One region of the Enterobacter chengduensis genome, then DNA from elsewhere that is predicted to be linked to it. Evidence: predicted binding sites of a transcription regulator. Region 1 holds the regulator's gene; each other region holds the start of a gene.
The links. Region 1 encodes CRP, which controls carbon source genes, mostly activating them, when cyclic AMP is high. Its sites were predicted from a motif close to ATGTGANNNNNNTCACAT; they were not measured.
Positions count from the first base shown of each region.

Region 2: a site for CRP is predicted at 2,173-2,190, ahead of cdd (cytidine deaminase). Genes of this name have one in related genera too.
Region 3: a site for CRP is predicted at 2,288-2,305, ahead of serC (3-phosphoserine/phosphohydroxythreonine transaminase). Genes of this name have one in related genera too.

Region 1 covers NZ_CP043318.1:4,656,733-4,662,234, reverse strand. The annotation lists gene argD (bifunctional acetylornithine/succinyldiaminopimelate transaminase) at 1-319, shown strand, start outside; gene FY206_RS22660 (YccS/YhfK family putative transporter) at 316-2,403, opposite strand; gene crp (cAMP-activated global transcriptional regulator CRP) at 2,461-3,093, opposite strand; gene FY206_RS22650 (OsmC family protein) at 3,405-3,809, shown strand; gene FY206_RS22645 (phosphoribulokinase) at 3,876-4,745, opposite strand; gene FY206_RS22640 (YheU family protein) at 4,775-4,993, opposite strand; gene FY206_RS22635 (hydrolase) at 4,990-5,502, opposite strand, start outside.
Region 2 covers NZ_CP043318.1:3,429,417-3,434,918, reverse strand. The annotation lists gene FY206_RS16665 (glutamine synthetase family protein) at 1-261, opposite strand, end outside; gene sanA (outer membrane permeability protein SanA) at 386-1,102, opposite strand; gene cdd (cytidine deaminase) at 1,230-2,114, opposite strand; gene FY206_RS16650 (CidB/LrgB family autolysis modulator) at 2,244-2,939, opposite strand; gene FY206_RS16645 (CidA/LrgA family protein) at 2,936-3,331, opposite strand; gene dusC (tRNA dihydrouridine(16) synthase DusC) at 3,499-4,431, shown strand; gene mdtQ (multidrug resistance outer membrane protein MdtQ) at 4,560-5,502, shown strand, end outside.
Region 3 covers NZ_CP043318.1:1,789,753-1,795,254, reverse strand. The annotation lists gene aroA (3-phosphoshikimate 1-carboxyvinyltransferase) at 1-1,030, opposite strand, end outside; gene serC (3-phosphoserine/phosphohydroxythreonine transaminase) at 1,100-2,188, opposite strand; gene FY206_RS08790 (DUF421 domain-containing protein) at 2,351-3,043, opposite strand; gene ycaO (30S ribosomal protein S12 methylthiotransferase accessory factor YcaO) at 3,171-4,931, shown strand; gene focA (formate transporter FocA) at 5,338-5,502, shown strand, end outside.

The DNA of each region.
Region 1 (5,502 bases):
TATCAACACCCCAGAGGTGCTGAACGGCGTTAGCGCGAAGCGCGAGCTGTTTGTGAAACACCTGCAGAAGATTGACGAGCAGTACGACGTGTTCAGCGAAATTCGTGGCATGGGTCTGCTGATCGGTGCCCAGCTGAAGCCGCAGTACAAGGGCCGCGCGCGCGACTTCCTGCACGCCGCCGCGCGCGAAGGGGTAATGGTGCTGAATGCGGGGCCGGACGTGATGCGCTTCGCGCCGTCGCTGGTGGTGGAAGATAAGGATATTGAAGACGGGCTCACCCGCTTTGCCGCGGCGGTCGGGAAGATCGTTAAAGGCTAATACTCGGTTCGTTTTAACCGTCGCGTTAACCAAATGCCGTGATGCGGGCGCTGACGCCATGCCACCGACGAAATGGTGTGCATGGTGTTCAGATGCCCCAGCACGCGCTGCAAATGCTGCTCCAGCGTGCTCATCGGCCCGTGGGTCAGCGTCTCAGGCGCTTCCAGAATGTTCGAATCCCCCGACTCACCCGGCGCGTCATACTCCAGACGCTGCTGACACCGCTGCAGGGCAATTTCACACGACTGCAAATAGCGCTGCGCCAGATCCGGCGTCAGCATCGTGTGCTCGCGCGCCAGCGTGGTCATGGCGTTAATGTGCTCGACGATAAACTGGCTGTGCGTGACCCAAAGCTTCATGTCTGCCAGATAGTGCGCGTTAAAGCCCGGCTCCTGCATCGCCTGGTTGAGGGAGTTAAACAGCGCGTTGTGCGCCTGATTAACTTTCATCCGCTGATACGCCAGCGGGGAGGGCTGCGGGTCGTCGCTCAGGATCAGACGAATGGCCTGCTGGTCAGCCTCCAGCGCGTCGTGGGCGTTCTGGCGCAGCAGCCCGCTTTGCCACTGAGGCCAGAGCCAGACCATACCGCCGAAGGCAATCAGACAGCCGATCAGGGTATCAATCAGGCGGGCAACGATAAACTGTTCGCCGTTGAGCGTGAGCAGCTGAAGGGTATACACCGCCGTCACCGTAAAGCCCACCATCGCCCAGCCGTAGTTTTTGCGGATAATCAGGTAGCTTACCAGGGTGACCGCCAGCATCCCCGCCAGGGTATAGCCTTCCGGCACGTGAAAGTGCAGCGTTACGCCCGCAATAATCAGCCCTGCCATGGTGCCGCCAGCCCGGTGCAGAATACGCACCCGCGTGGCGCCGTAGCCGTTCTGGGTGACAAACAGCACGGTCATTAAGATCCAGTAGGGTTTCGGCAGATGCAGCGCCATGCCCATCAGGCTGGCGATGCTCAGCATGACGCTAATCCGTGCGGCGTTACGCAGAGCGGACGACTTAAGGGACAGGTAGCTTTTGAGCGCGGGCAATAGCGGAAGCCGTTTCTGCTTATCCGCCATCAGGTCGCGGGGATACAGCGGGCGCTGGGTGCGCAGCACGCGGGCGATGCGGCTGAAGTGCCAGGCGGCAAACTGGCCGACCGGGTTATCCGGATGCTGACGGGCAATTTTCTCCAGCGCGCCGAGCTGTTTTTCCATGTTAAAGCGCGTGGGGTAGCGGTGATAGAGAATATCGTCCGCCAGCACCCGCAGGCGCGCGGAAACGGTCTGCGCGTTCCAGCGGATGACCGCTTCGGCGTGGCTGCGCTCGACCAGCTTTTGCACCTCCTGCGGATGGTGCAGGCTTACCGAGATATGCTCCTGCAGATCCAGCCCCACCTGGAAGGTGCGCAGCAGCCGTTTATATTCGTGGTTCTTGTTGGCGGCGAGCATATGCAGCTGCTGATAGCACTGGCTTATCAGATCCACCACCTTCTGCTGGCGCGCCAGCAGCGGCGGTAAGGATTTGTCCGGATCGGTATGCTGGGTCAGCAGGGTGTATTTGGCTTCGCAGTACTCCGCCAGTTGCACGTAGAGCAGGCTCAGCGATTCGCGCAGCGGCTGTTCCCGCCACAGCCAGAACCAGAACCAGTTAAATACCCCGTACCACAGCGTGCCGAGCGCGTAGATCAGCAGCGGCTCCCACACCGGCATATTCCCGGCGAGGCTCAGGGTGAAGATGGCCGCAATCAGCGACGCGGGAAGCAGGCGCGCGTGCAGCGAACTGATTTCTGCCGTGACGCCCAGCGTCATCGCCAGCACGGTCAGGATCAGCGGCAGCGGGATATCCCGGGCTAGCAGGAGCTGCACCGCAAGGCTACAGCCCGCAAACAGGCCGCCACCGATAATCAGGCGTTTGAAAAAGCGCTTATGCGGCGTGTCCAGACCGGCGATGTTGCAGCAGGCGGGCACGAGGGAAAACAGCAGGCCCTGCTGAAGATGTCCAAGGATCAGGCCTATGGCCACAGGAAGACACAACACCAGCGTTTGCCGCAGTGCGTAGTTAACTTCCGGGTGATAGATCAGCCTGCGCCACATGGGGAGTAGAGACAAAAACGGCGTGACACCTTGCGATGGCACGCCGCTTAAGCGGAATTAACGCGTTCCGTAGACCACGATGGTTTTACCGTGGGCGGAGATCAGGTTCTGATCTTCGAGCATTTTCAGAATACGACCCACTGTTTCACGGGAGCAACCGACGATCTGACCAATTTCCTGACGGGTAATTTTAATTTGCATGCCGTCCGGGTGGGTCATGGCGTCTGGCTGTTTCGCCAGGTTCAACAGGGTTTGTGCGATACGACCCGTCACGTCCAGGAAGGCGAGGTTACCCACTTTCTCTGAGGTGACCTGCAGACGGCGCGCCATCTGGGAAGAAAGACGCATCAGGATGTCCGGGTTGACCTGGATCAGCTGACGGAACTTCTTGTAAGAAATTTCAGCCACTTCACATGCTGTCTTTGCACGAACCCAGGCGCTACGTTCCTGGCCCTCTTCAAACAGGCCCAGTTCACCGATGAAATCGCCCTGGTTCAGATAAGAAAGGATCATCTCTTTCCCTTCTTCATCTTTGATCAGCACTGCCACCGAGCCTTTAACGATGTAATACAACGTTTCCGCTTTTTCACCCTGGTGAATCAGCGTGCTCTTTGATGGGTACTTATGAATGTGGCAATGAGACAAGAACCATTCGAGAGTCGGGTCTGTTTGCGGTTTGCCAAGCACCATGCGCTGTTATCCTCTGTTATAAGCTGTCACCAGAGTCATCAGATGCATCCGGACTCTGGGGTTGCAATCGAATTCTTACCCATACCCTGGGAAGTCGGCTACCGTAACGTTTCGCAGCCAGTAAAGTTTGATGTCCTCTGCATACATGTGTAACGTCAATGTATTACTGTAGCATCCAGAGTGTTTTAGCATAGCTTTCGCCGCGTGTCTCCTGGTGTCTCGCTTCAGCATGATGCAGGTCGCCTTCCATTGCGAGAAATGTAACGCACGCGTAATCTGTCACCAAAAATGCAACGTTGGAGTTTAAGAATATGCAAGCGCGCGTGAAATGGGTTGAAGGTTTAACGTTCCTGGGCGAGTCCGCGTCGGGGCACCAGATTTTGATGGACGGTAACTCCGGCGATAAAGCGCCAAGCCCGATGGAAATGGTGCTGATGGCGGCAGGGGGATGCAGCGCGATTGACGTGGTGTCGATTCTGCAAAAAGGCCGTCATGACGTAACGGATTGTGAGGTCAAACTCACGTCAGAACGTCGCGAAGAGGCGCCACGCCTGTTCACCCACATTAACCTGCACTTTGTGGTGACCGGTAAAGCACTGAAGGACGCGGCGGTTTCCCGTGCGGTTGACCTGTCTGCGGAGAAGTACTGCTCTGTGGCGTTAATGCTGGAGAAAGCGGTAAACATCACCCATTCGTATGAGGTGATCGAGGCTTAATTATTGGGGCATCGTGCGTGTTGATGCCCTCACCCTAACCCTCTCCCACAGGGAGAGGGAACATGCTCACGCGATCTGCTTCCCTTCCATCAACCGCTCCACCAGCGGCGTCATGATGAGCTCCATCGCCAGCCCCATTTTTCCGCCCGGCACCACCAACGTATTCATGTGAGAAATAAATGAGCCCTGCAGCATCGCCAGCAGCCAGGGGTAATCAATGCCTTCGAGATTGCGGAAGTGGATCACCACAAAGCTCTCGTCCAGCGAGGGGATGCTTTTGGCGGCAAACGGGTTGGAGGTGTCCACCGTCGGCACGCGCTGGAAGTTGATGTGGGTGCGGGAGAACTGCGGCGTAAGGTAGTTGATGTAATCTTCCATGGAGCGCACCACCGAGTCCATCACCGCCTCTCGCGAATGGCCGCGCTCGCTCATGTCGCGCGTCAGCTTCTGGATCCACTCCAGGTTCACGATAGGCACCACGCCAACCAGCAGGTCCACGTGGCGCGCCACGTCGTGCTGAGGGGTGACCACGCCGCCGTGCAACCCTTCATAAAACAGCACGTCGGTGGGTTCCGGCAGCGGCTGCCAGGGAGTAAAGGTGCCCGGTACCTGATTCCAGGGAACGGCTTCATCATAGGTATGCAGATACTTGCGTGACTGCCCTTTGCCGCTCTGACCGTACTCGATGAAGGTTTGTTCCAGCAGGCCGAAGTCATTGGCTTCCGGGCCGAAGTAGCTGATGTGTTTACCCAGATCGCGCGCCTTCCGGATGGCCATGTCCATCTCCGGACGCGTGTAGCGGTGAAAGCTGTCGCCTTCGACCTCCGCCGCACGGAGATTCAGCTGGGCGAAAATCTTGCGAAAGGCGAGGCTGGTGGTGGTGGTTCCCGCACCGCTCGACCCCGTAACGGCAATAACCGGATGTCTGGCAGACATAGCAACTCCCTGACTGAAAAAGTGGAAGATCAGCCGTGAAACGCGTTGCGGGGCATGATATTCACCGTCTCATGCAGTTCTGACCACACCAGCACCACGTCGCCGCTTTTCAGCTGGCGCTTAACATCGTTGACCTTTTGCTCAAGCGAGCGTTCCTGTTCACCATAATCGGTGCCTTCGCGTAATACAAAGCTTTCAATCAGATTATCGAGCGTTTCGGGAGCCAGATCCTGCCAGGGAATAATCATTTTGCACCATCCAGATAAGGAGTTAGCCAGTCAGGAATACGCGTCTCAAGCCACATTTTCGGGCGGCGCAGCGTCCCGCCGATAAACCCGACGTGGCCGCCGTGCTCGGTCAGCTGATACTGAACGTTGTCGGGCAGGAATTCCTGAGCGGGGATCGAGTGATGATCCATAAACGGGTCGTCTTTGGCGTGAATGATCAGCGTCGGCTGGGCGATCTTGCTGAGCAGCGGCATGGCGCTGCACTGGCGATAATAATCAATCGCATCGGCGAAGCCGTGGATTTTCGCGGTGATCAGATCGTCGAACTCGCGAATGCGGCGCACCTTTTTCAGCTGGCGCAGGCTGACCGGCAGGGTATCCGGGTAGGCCTTCAGCTTACGCGCCGCGTTGGCCTTCAGCAGGTTGAGCAGGTAGCGCTGATAGACGCGGGAAAACCCTTTTTCCATATGGTAGCTGCACTGCTCCAGCATAAACGGCGCGGAGACAATAACGGCGGCATCCAGCGGGAC
Region 2 (5,502 bases), 1.2 Mb from region 1:
ATAACAGCCTTTTTCCAGATTTAGCATGCTCTCCACCGAGAGGCGCTTGCCGCGCATCGTGCCGTTGATATCGTTCAGGTAAACGTCGATATGATTCGTCTGCGGGTAACGTTCAAGATAATCGGCCACTTCCACGGCGACGCTGTGCTGCAGGGCGTCAATTTTTTCATCCAGCCAGAGACCAGAATTGAGCGCGCCGGGGAGTGATAAGCCGGGAAAGTTAAAATACGGACGGAGACTTTTGAGGAAAAACGCGTTCATTATCGAGTTCATAGTCATTCTTCAATGAAGCCGTAGCGGCAATGAACTCAGCTTAAAAGAGCCGACGTAAAGAGGAGATAAAAAGGGTCAGCACTGGCGTAAAGAAAGTATAAAGGCGGCCCTGTTATTTCTCTTTTTTCTGCATATCAAGCAGCTGTTCGGGCGTTACCGCCGGGTAGCCCTGCGCGTCTTCCGGCACTTCGTGCATCGTCGGAATCGGCACCAGCGGGCCTAAAAAGCGCGGTTCGCGTTTGAAGATATACAGGTCTGCCAGCGCACCAAAGCGGGCGCCGAACTCGCGCACGCGCACGCTGAGCATATCTTTTGGCGACGGCACCGCGTAACACTGCGCCTGAATGCCCATATGCAGCGCGATAAACAGCGCGCGTTCGCAGTGGAAGCGCTGGGTGATGATGATGAAGTCGTTGGTGTCGAAGACCTTGCGCGTGCGGACGATGGAGTCCAGGGTGCGGAACCCGGCGTAGTCGAGCACGATATCGGCAGGATCCACGCCCCCGGCAATCAAATCCTTACGCATCGTCACCGGCTCATTGTAGCTTTGCAGGGCGTTATCACCGCTTAACAGCAGATAGTTCACCTTGCCGCTGTTGTAGGCGTTCAGCGCGCCCTGAATGCGGTAGCGGTAATACTGGTTGATCACGCCGGTGCGGTAATACTTGGCGGTGCCGAGCACCACGCCAACCTGACGGTAGGGCAGGTCCTGCAGGTCGTCAAAGATGTAGGGGGCGGTTTTCCAGCTCATCCAGCGGTCGAGACCGAGCACGATCAACAGCAGTATGCCGACCAGGACAGACAGGCTGTAAAAAACGCGCTTTAACATGCAGATGGCTCGTACCGAAGGTGAAATTTAACTCAGGCTACTTTACCCGCCTGGTTAGCGCAAGAAACAGCGACTCAACTGAGGGGTTTTTCAGCAAACTGGCGGGCATTTCTGCCCGCCGGAAGGATTACGCCAGCAGTACGCGGTCAATCGTCGTGCAGCCCAGCGCCTTAAGCGTTGCGGCGGTGGCATCCCACTGAATCAGCGGCGCATCGGCGATTTCAGCCAGAATGGCGCGCTGAATGTCAGGATAATCATAGCTGTTCAGGCTCAGCAGATTGAGCGCGCCCTGCAGCGGCGGCAGCGTTGGGTTAAACGCGGCGTTTTCCGCATAGCTGCCGGTGAAGATTCGGCCATCGCGGCACTGCAGCGCCACGCCGCTCGGAGATTTGCTGTACGGCGTATGGCTCTTGTTGGCGGCGCGAATGGCCGCCTGGCTCAGGTCATCGCCGGACAGGGCGAAACCGTGGTCCTGATCGTCCATCAGCAGGGTTTTGATCTCCAGATCTTTCGGGCCAAACGCGTCGGGCAGGTAATCCGCCAGCGTGTGCGGCGCGCGGCCAGGCAGGTTGATGCGCAGCTGCAGCCCGCTGTTCAGCTCGTTCATAAACTGACGGCAGTGTCCGCACGGGGTGTAGTTAACGGTAATCGCGCTCAGCGCTTTTTCACCGCGCAGCCAGGCGTGACTGATGGCGCTCTGCTCGGCGTGCACGGTTTGCTGCATGGTGGCGCCCAGGAACTCCATATTGCCGCCGAAGTACCAGGTTCCGCTGACGCCGCGCGCAATGGCCCCGACGTTGAAGTGGGAGAGATCGGCCCGCGCGCAGGCGGCAGCCAGAGGAAGCAGTGCGAAAGCCAGCGCGTCTTCGTCCAGTCCCGTTGCCTGTTTCAGCATCGTGACCTGCTCCGCGGTCAGCAGGGCGGGGAAGTGCGCATCTGCCAGTACGGGAGCCAGGGCTGACTGCAAATTCTCTGCAAGCTGGGCGAAAGCAGCTTGAAAACGTGGGTGCATGGCGTTTGCCTCATAAAGGTTAATGGATCGGTAGTTTACGGAGCCGCTAGGGCTTTATATGTGATCCACTTCTCATTATGTATGCAACTTATGAAATCAAAATGAAATTTGCGCGACGCATCGCAAATTTTAGCCCATCACCGCCAGGATCAGCGGGAAAATGAACGGGGCCAGCAGGGAGGTGATAATCCCGCAGATCACCAGCGCCAGGGAGCTAAACGCCCCTTCCTGATAGTCCAGCTCCGCGCAGCGGGCAGTACCCAGCGCGTGCGAGGCGGTGCCCATCGACAGCCCCCGCGCCGCTTTAGTATGAATACGCATCGCGTTCAGCAGGGTGTGGCCAAACACCGCGCCGAGAATGCCGACGAAAATGACGCACATCGCGCTGATGGCCGGGATCCCGCCGAGGCTGCCGCCAACGGCCATCGCGATAGGCGTGGTCACCGATTTAGGCAGAATAGAGGCGGCAATCTGCGGGGAGGCCCCCATCAGCAGCGCCACCGACGTGCCGGTGATCATCGCCACCAGGCTGCCCACAAAACAGATGGTAATGATGGATTTCCAGCGGGCGCGGATCTGGTGCAGCTGCTCATATAAAGGAAAGGCAAGCGCCACAACGGCGGGCTGCAGCAGGTCGTTTAAAATTTTGCTGCCGGCAAAGTAGCGTTCGTAAGGAATGCCGGTGAGCAGCAGGAACGGAATAATCACCACCATCGCCACCAGCAGCGGGTTCAGCAACGGCATTTTGAACCGCGCGGCAAGCTTACGTGCGGCGAAGAACACCGCCAGGGTTAACGGCAGCGACCACCAGATATTGGCCATCATTTTTTTGTTTTCTCCCCAATCACGTTACGTTCGCCGTGCACCAGATGCGAACTCCAGCTCACCACCAGGAAAACCACCAGCGTGCTGACCGCGCAGGAGACCACGATCGGGCCGAACTGGGCCTTGAGCAAATCAAAATACTGCATGACGCCGACGCCGATGGGCACGAAAAGCAGCGCCATATAGCGGATGAGGACGAAGCAGCCGGGGTTGACCCATTTTGCGGGCAGGATCTGCAGCGCCAGCAAGACGAAGAGGATCAGCATGCCGATAATGCTGCCGGGGATGGTGATGGGCAGCAGCGACGCGACGAAAATCCCGGCATAGAGGCAGGCGTAAATCAGGACGAATGCGCGCAGATATTGCCAGATAATGTTCAATGATTTGCTCATGGTGATAGTCCTTGCTGAAACGCATTCATCATACAATTAAACCTAAAAATGTGCCACGGATCACATCATGAAATTTGAGCATACCAGACATTCCGGAATGGAACGTCGTGCTTTCCACGCTCAGGCAGAGCAGATACTATAGCGCGTCTTTTTTCACAGGTACTGCTATGCGTGTTTTACTGGCCCCAATGGAAGGCGTGCTCGATTCTCTCGTGCGCGAGCTTCTGACCGAGGTAAACGACTACGATCTCTGCGTGACGGAGTTTCTGCGCGTGGTCGATATGCTGTTGCCGGTAAAATCCTTCTATCGGCTGTGCCCCGAGCTGCATAACCAGAGCCGGACCTCTTCCGGGACGCTGGTGCGCATTCAGCTCCTCGGCCAGTATCCTGAATGGCTGGCGGAAAACGCCGCCCGCGCGGTGGAGCTGGGCTCTTACGGCGTCGATCTCAACTGCGGCTGCCCGTCAAAGCTGGTGAACGGCAGCGGCGGCGGGGCGACGCTGCTGAAGGATCCGGAGCTGATTTACCGCGGCGCGAAAGCCATGCGCGAGGCCGTGCCCTCACATTTGCCGGTGACGGTTAAAGTTCGCCTGGGATGGGACAGCGATGCCCGACAGTTCGAGATCGCCGATGCGGTGCAGCAGGCCGGGGCCACCGAGCTGGTGGTGCATGGCCGTACCAAAGAAGATGGCTACAAAGCCGAGCGCATTAACTGGCAGGCCATCGGCGAGATCCGCAAACGCCTCACCATTCCGGTGATCGCCAACGGCGAAATTTGGGACTACCAGAGCGCGCAGGCCTGTCTGCAGGCCACCGGCTGCGATGCGGTCATGATCGGCCGCGGCGCGCTGAACGTGCCTAATCTCAGCCGGGTGGTGAAATATAACGAACCGCGTTTGCCGTGGGCAGACGTCGTCACGCTGCTGCAAAAATATAGCCGTCTTGAAAAGCAGGGCGACACCGGTTTGTATCACGTCGCGCGAATTAAGCAGTGGCTGAGTTATTTACGCAAAGAGTACGACGACGCGCTGGGATTATTTCAGGAGATCCGTACGTTACAGACTTCGGCTGATATTGCCCGGGTTATTCAGTCGAAGTAACCTATTCATTTGATGAATAATTTTCTGATTATGTAAATGTATAACAATTTACGCATTGCCACGCATTACTAAAAAAACAAATAGCATCAAGCGTAATTTGCGCCTTTATTTTTTGAGTGTATGGCGTAATGAAACGTTTTCTTATTTTATCTCTGAGTGCTCCCTTTGCATTAATTCTGGCTGCCTGCGCGCCTGAGCATGCCACCGTCTCGCCGCTGAATACGCAAGCGGCCGCTGCTTCCGTGAAGACCACATTGCCCCCGGCCGCATGGCCGAAAAATGAGTGGTGGAAAGACTATAACGATCCCGAACTTAATTCGCTGATTGCGAAAGCGTTGAGCGATGCGCCGGATATGCAGATTGCCCGTCAGCGCATTACGCTTGCCGAAGCCCAGGCCAAAGCCACGATGGCTGCCGACGGTCCGCAAATTGATTTCTCCGCGGATGCGGAACGCCAGAAAATGTCCGCCGAAGGGCTGATGGGGCCCTTCGCCCTTACCGATCCGGCGGCGGGGACAACCGGGCCGTGGTACACCAACGGCACCTTTGGCCTGACCGCAGGCTGGGATCTCGATCTGTGGGGAAAAAATCGCGCCCGGGTCGAAGCCCGAATTGGCAAAGTGAATGCGCAAAAAGCGGAGATGGAGCAGACCCGTCAGTTGCTGGCCAGCAGCGTGGCGCGGCTCTACTGGGAGTGGCAAACGCAGGCCGCCGAGGGGGAGGTCCTCGCGCAGATCAAACATGAACAGGAGAATATCATCGGCGCCGACCGCGAGCTTTATCAGCACGGGATCACCTCCTCCGTGGAGGGCGTTGAAACCGATATCAACGCCAGCAAAACCGAAGAGCAGCTGGCCGGGGTCAACGGCAAGATGAAAGCCATCGAGGCGCGTCTGGTCGCGCTAACGAATTCCTCCTCCGTGAAGCTTACGCGGCACGCGCTGCCGACGGTCGACGCCGCATTACCGTCGACGCTTGGATATGAACTGCTGGCACGCCGTCCGGATCTTCAGGAGGCGCACTGGTATATCGAAGCCTCCATGAGCGAGGTGGAGGCCGCCAAAGCGGCGT
Region 3 (5,502 bases), 2.2 Mb from region 1:
GGTCCGTCTCTTTGACGCGCCAGTTGTAGATGTTGCGCAGCGTGGTGGTGCCTTTGGCAAACAGCGCCGCCGTGGCAATGGTCATCGCCGCATCCGGGATATGGTTCATGTCCATGTCGATGGCGTTCAGCTCGCCGTGGGTACAGGAGATAAAGTCATCACCCCAGGTGACTTTAGCGCCCATTTTTTCCAGCACATCAGCAAAACGAATGTCGCCCTGCACGCTGTTACGGCCAATACCGGTCACTTTAACCGTGCCGCCTTTTATTGCCCCCGCGGCCAGGAAGTAGGACGCGGATGAGGCATCTCCTTCAACAAGGTAGTTGCCCGGAGACTGGTACCGCTGCGCCCCGCGCACAATAAATCGCTGATAAGACTGGTTTTCCACCTCAACGCCGAAGGTTTTCATCAGGTGCAGCGTGATATCAATGTACGGTTTGGAGACCAGCTCGCCTTTAATCGTGATAACCGTGTCCTGCGGCGCCAGCGGCGCGGTCATCAGCAGCGCCGTGAGGAACTGGCTGGAGACGCTGCCGTCAACCTCGACGTGACCGCCGGTAAAGCCCCCGCGCAGACGCAGTGGCGGATAGTTTTCCTGCTCCAGATACGCAATCTGCGCGCCGCCCTGACGCAGGGCATCCACCAGGTGACCAATCGGACGCTCTTTCATGCGCGGCTCGCCGGTCAGCACGATGTTGTTGCTGCCCAGACACAGGGCTGCCGCCAGCGGACGCATCGCGGTACCCGCATTCCCCAGAAACAGCTCAAGCTCTTCACCCGAGCGCAGCGCGCCGCCGTTCCCGGTCACTTCACAGCGGGTACGATCGTCGGAGAGAGTGTAATGAACGCCCAACGCTTTCAGCGCATTGAGCATATGGCGCACGTCATCGCTGTCCAGCAGGTTTGTAAGGACGGTGGTGCCGTTTGCCAGAGCTGCCAGCAGCAGAGCGCGGTTCGAGACACTTTTTGAACCAGGCAGATTAATGGTGCCATCTACCCGCGCGATAGGTTGTAACGTCAGGGATTCCATGAAAACTAAACTCTCAACTCAACATAATAAAAACCCCGCAGGGATGCTGCGGGGGTGAAAAACAGCACATTAACCGTGACGACGTTCGAAGTCGATCATGAAATCCGTCAGGGCCTTAACGCCTTCCAGCGGCATCGCGTTATAGATGGAGGCGCGCATGCCGCCAACAACACGGTGACCTTTAAGCGCGTGCAGGCCTGCCGCGAAGGACTCTTCCAGGAACACTTTATCCAGGTTGCTGTCCGCCAGCTGGAACGGCACGTTCATGCGGGAACGGTTCGCTTTCGCCACATCGTTGCGGTAGAAATCGCTTTTGTCGATGACGCCATACAGCAGCTCGGCTTTCTGCTGATTCACCTTGTCCATCTGCGCCACGCCGCCGTTTTGCTTCAGCCATTTGAAGACCAGGCCGGAGAGGTACCACGCAAACGTCGGCGGGGTGTTGAACATAGAGTCGTTATCGTTCAGCACGGTGTAATCGAGAATGGACGGGCAGGATGTATGCGCTTTACCCAGCAGGTCTTCACGCACGACGACAATAGTCAAACCGGCCGGGCCGATATTTTTCTGCGCGCCGGCATAGATCACACCATAGCGGCTGACGTCAATGGGCGAAGAAAGAATGGTGGAGGAGAAGTCGGCGGCAACCACGACATCGCTGCCGAAGTCCGGCGTCTCGTCGATGGCGATCCCGTCAATGGTTTCGTTCGGGCAGTAGTGCAGATACGCTGCGTTATCAGAAAGCTGCCACTCGCGCATTGGCTTCACGGCGCGCAGACCGTCAACGGTCACTTTGGCGTCGATGACGTTCGGCGTGCAGTATTTATGCGCCTCTTTAACGGCGCTTGCCGCCCAGTAACCCGCGTCAACGTAGTCAGCCGCTGTTTTATCACCGAGGATATTCAGCGGAACGCCAGCAAACTGGCCGCGCCCGCCGCCGTGACAGAACAAAACTTTGTAGTTAGAGGGGATATTCAGCAGATCGCGAAAATCCTTTTCTGCCTCTTCAGCCACCTGAATAAACTCTTTACCCCGGTGGCTGATTTCCATCACCGACGTACCGAGACCGTTCCAGTCACAAAGTTCCTGTTGAGCCTGTTTGAGCACGTCTGCCGGTAACATTGCCGGACCTGAACTGAAATTAAAGACCTGAGCCATTTCCCCTCACCACGCTAAAAGCCATAAGTTATAACTGTGGATATCGGTTTTATCATTCAGTGACACGCGCCGCAATGTCTAAAACTTATGACCGGGAAAATGTGCCCCGCATCACACAAAACAATCTGCCGCCTCGCTAAGACAAAACCGACAAAATGGCTGTCAGTTGATACGTTTGGCCCGGCTAACCTTCGTCCATTCCGGATTTGCACAGCGGGGACATAATTGATGATCCCCCGGCTGCATCGCAACAACGTGGCTGCATCTTACACAAGCATACTCGCCTGATTCCGGTACGGTTCTGAAACGTTCGATGAGCATATCCGGCAGGATACAGAGTCCCGGCTTCACCTCATCGTCAGAATAGTAATAGACGCTGATCTGCCCGTTGGTTTCCATGATCGCAAGACGCACCTGCCCGAGCTGTTCAACGCTATTCAGGCGGAGCTCCATAAAGAACTCAAACTCCGTCATATTGGCGCTTCGTACATTATCCCAGGCCAGCTGTCCGTCCTCGACGATCACGACCGGCTTCCCTTCAAGCAAATCTTCCAGCTTCTCGCTTTTCGACATCAGCCACATGACGAGACGGTAAAGCAGCGCCAGTGAGACAAAAACGATAAACACCGGCACCATCGGCACGTCATCATAAAAAGCGACATCTCCCGCCGCTGACCCCAGCGTCAGGATGATCAACACCTCAAAGAGCGACATCTGCCGTACGCCGCGACGGCCGGTGATTTTAAGAAACAGGAACACAAGCACGAAGGTATACAGGCTGCGCAGCGCCACTTCGCCTAAAAACTCGGGAGGAACTTTATCAAACGCCATCCGATGGAGATCAAATGCTTTCATTTTTCTATGCCTTAACAGTCAGTTACTGCCACTAAGCATAGCCCAGCCATTTATTTTCGCCGAAGATAGCACCCGTCACGCAAAACCCGTATCATTGCGCGCTTTACGTACGATAAAAGTGAACGCCATGACTCAAACGTTTATCCCCGGCAAAGACGCCGCTCTGGAAGATTCCATCGCTCGCTTCCAGCAGAAACTGACCGACCTGGGTTTTAACATCGAAGAAGCCTCCTGGCTCAATCCGGTACCTCATGTCTGGTCCGTGCATATTCGCGATAAAGACTGTGCCCTGTGCTTTACCAACGGTAAAGGCGCGACAAAAAAAGCGGCACTGGCCTCCGCGCTGGGTGAGTATTTTGAGCGTCTGTCCACCAACTATTTCTTCGCTGACTTCTGGCTGGGCGAAACTATCGCGAACGGCCCGTTCGTGCACTATCCGAACGAAAAATGGTTCCCACTGACCGAAGACGACGAACTGCCGGATGGCATTCTGGATCCGCGCCTGCGCGCGTTTTACGATCCGGAAAACGAGCTGACCGCCAGCATGCTGATCGATCTCCAGTCAGGTAATGAAGATCGTGGTATTTGCGCTCTGCCCTTCACGCGTCAATCCGACGAGCAGACCGTTTATATTCCGATGAACATCGTCGGTAACCTGTACGTGTCCAACGGGATGTCCGCCGGGAACACCCGTAACGAAGCGCGCGTTCAGGGCTTGTCTGAAGTGTTCGAGCGTCATATTAAAAACCGCATTATTGCCGAATCTATCAGCCTGCCTGAAATTCCGGCCGACGTGCTGGCGCGCTACCCGGGCGTGGTGGAATCCATCGCCAAGCTTGAAGCGGAAGGTTTCCCTATCTTTGCCTACGATGGCTCGCTGGGCGGCAAGTACCCGGTTATCTGCGTAGTGCTGTTTAACCCGGAAAACGGCACCTGCTTCGCCTCCTTTGGCGCGCACCCGGACTTCGGCGTGGCGCTCGAGCGTACCGTCACCGAGCTGCTGCAGGGCCGTAGCCTGAAAGATCTCGACGTCTTCACCCCGCCAACGTTTGATGACGAAGAAGTGGCCGAGCACACTAACCTCGAAACACACTTCATCGACTCCAGCGGCCTGATCTCCTGGGATATGTTCAAGCAGGACGCGGACTATCCGTTCGTGGACTGGAGCTTTGCGGGTACCACGGAAGAAGAGTTCGCCACCTTAATGGCCATCTTTGAAGCGGAAGACCAGGAAGTTTACATTGCCGATTACGAACACCTGGGCGTCTACGCGTGCCGCATTATTGTTCCGGGCATGTCCGACATCTATCCGGCCGAAGATCTGTGGCTGGCGAATAACAGCATGGGCGCACACCTGCGCGAAACGCTCCTGTCCCTGCCGGGCAGCGAGTGGGAGAAAGAAGATTATCTGAACCTGATCGCCCAGCTGGACGAAGAAGGTCACGATGACTTCACCCGCGTGCGTGAACTGCTGGGTCTGGCAACCGGAAAAGATAACGGCTGGTATACCCTGCGCATTGGCGAGCTGAAGGCCATGCTGGCGCTGGCGGGCGGCGATCTGGATCAGGCGCTTGCGTGGACGGAATGGACGATGGAATTCAACCAGTCCGTCTTCTCTGCCGAGCGCACTAACTACTACCGCTGCCTGCAGACGCTGCTGCTGCTCTCTCAGGAAGAAGACCGCGAGCCGCTGCAATATCTTAATGCCTTCGTGCGTATGTACGGCGCAGAGGCGGTTGAAGCCGCCAGCGCGGCGCTGAGCGGTGAAGAACCATTCTACGGTTTGCAGGCTGTCGACAGCGATCTTCACGCCTTCCCTGCGCATCAGTCGTTGCTGAAAGCCTATGAGAAGCTGCAGAAAGCAAAAGCCGCTTACTGGTCAAAATAAGCGCACATAACATTACCGGCAGTAGGCGTATTCAATCGTCTGAGCTATATTACGGGGCAATTTCATTGCCCCTTTTTTTATTTTCTTCGGCAATGACTGTTGATTGTAATAATAAAGTTAAACATGGGTAAATATAATAATATTTACCTTGGCTTTACTGTTACTTTTTATGGTAAATACTCCATATTAATTAACTGTTTCAGAGGTGGCCGAGCGAAAAAATTCAACTCTTTTCATAACTTTTAAAATTTATTTTTATACGGATAATCAAACACTTACCCCGCATTTGTCGTAAAACCACACACACTGCGGGCCTATAAGCCAGGCGAGATATGATCTATATCAATTTCTCTTCTATAATGCTTTGTTAGTATCTCGTCGCCGACTTAATAAAGAGAGAGTTAGTGTGAAAGCTGACAACCCTTTTGATCTTTTACTCCCCGCCGCGATGGCCAAAGTGGCCGAAGAAGCGGGTGTCTATAAAGCAACGAAACACCCGATGAAGACGTTCTATCTGGCGATCACGGCTGGTGTGTTCATCTCTATCGCTTTCGTCTTCTACATCACCGCC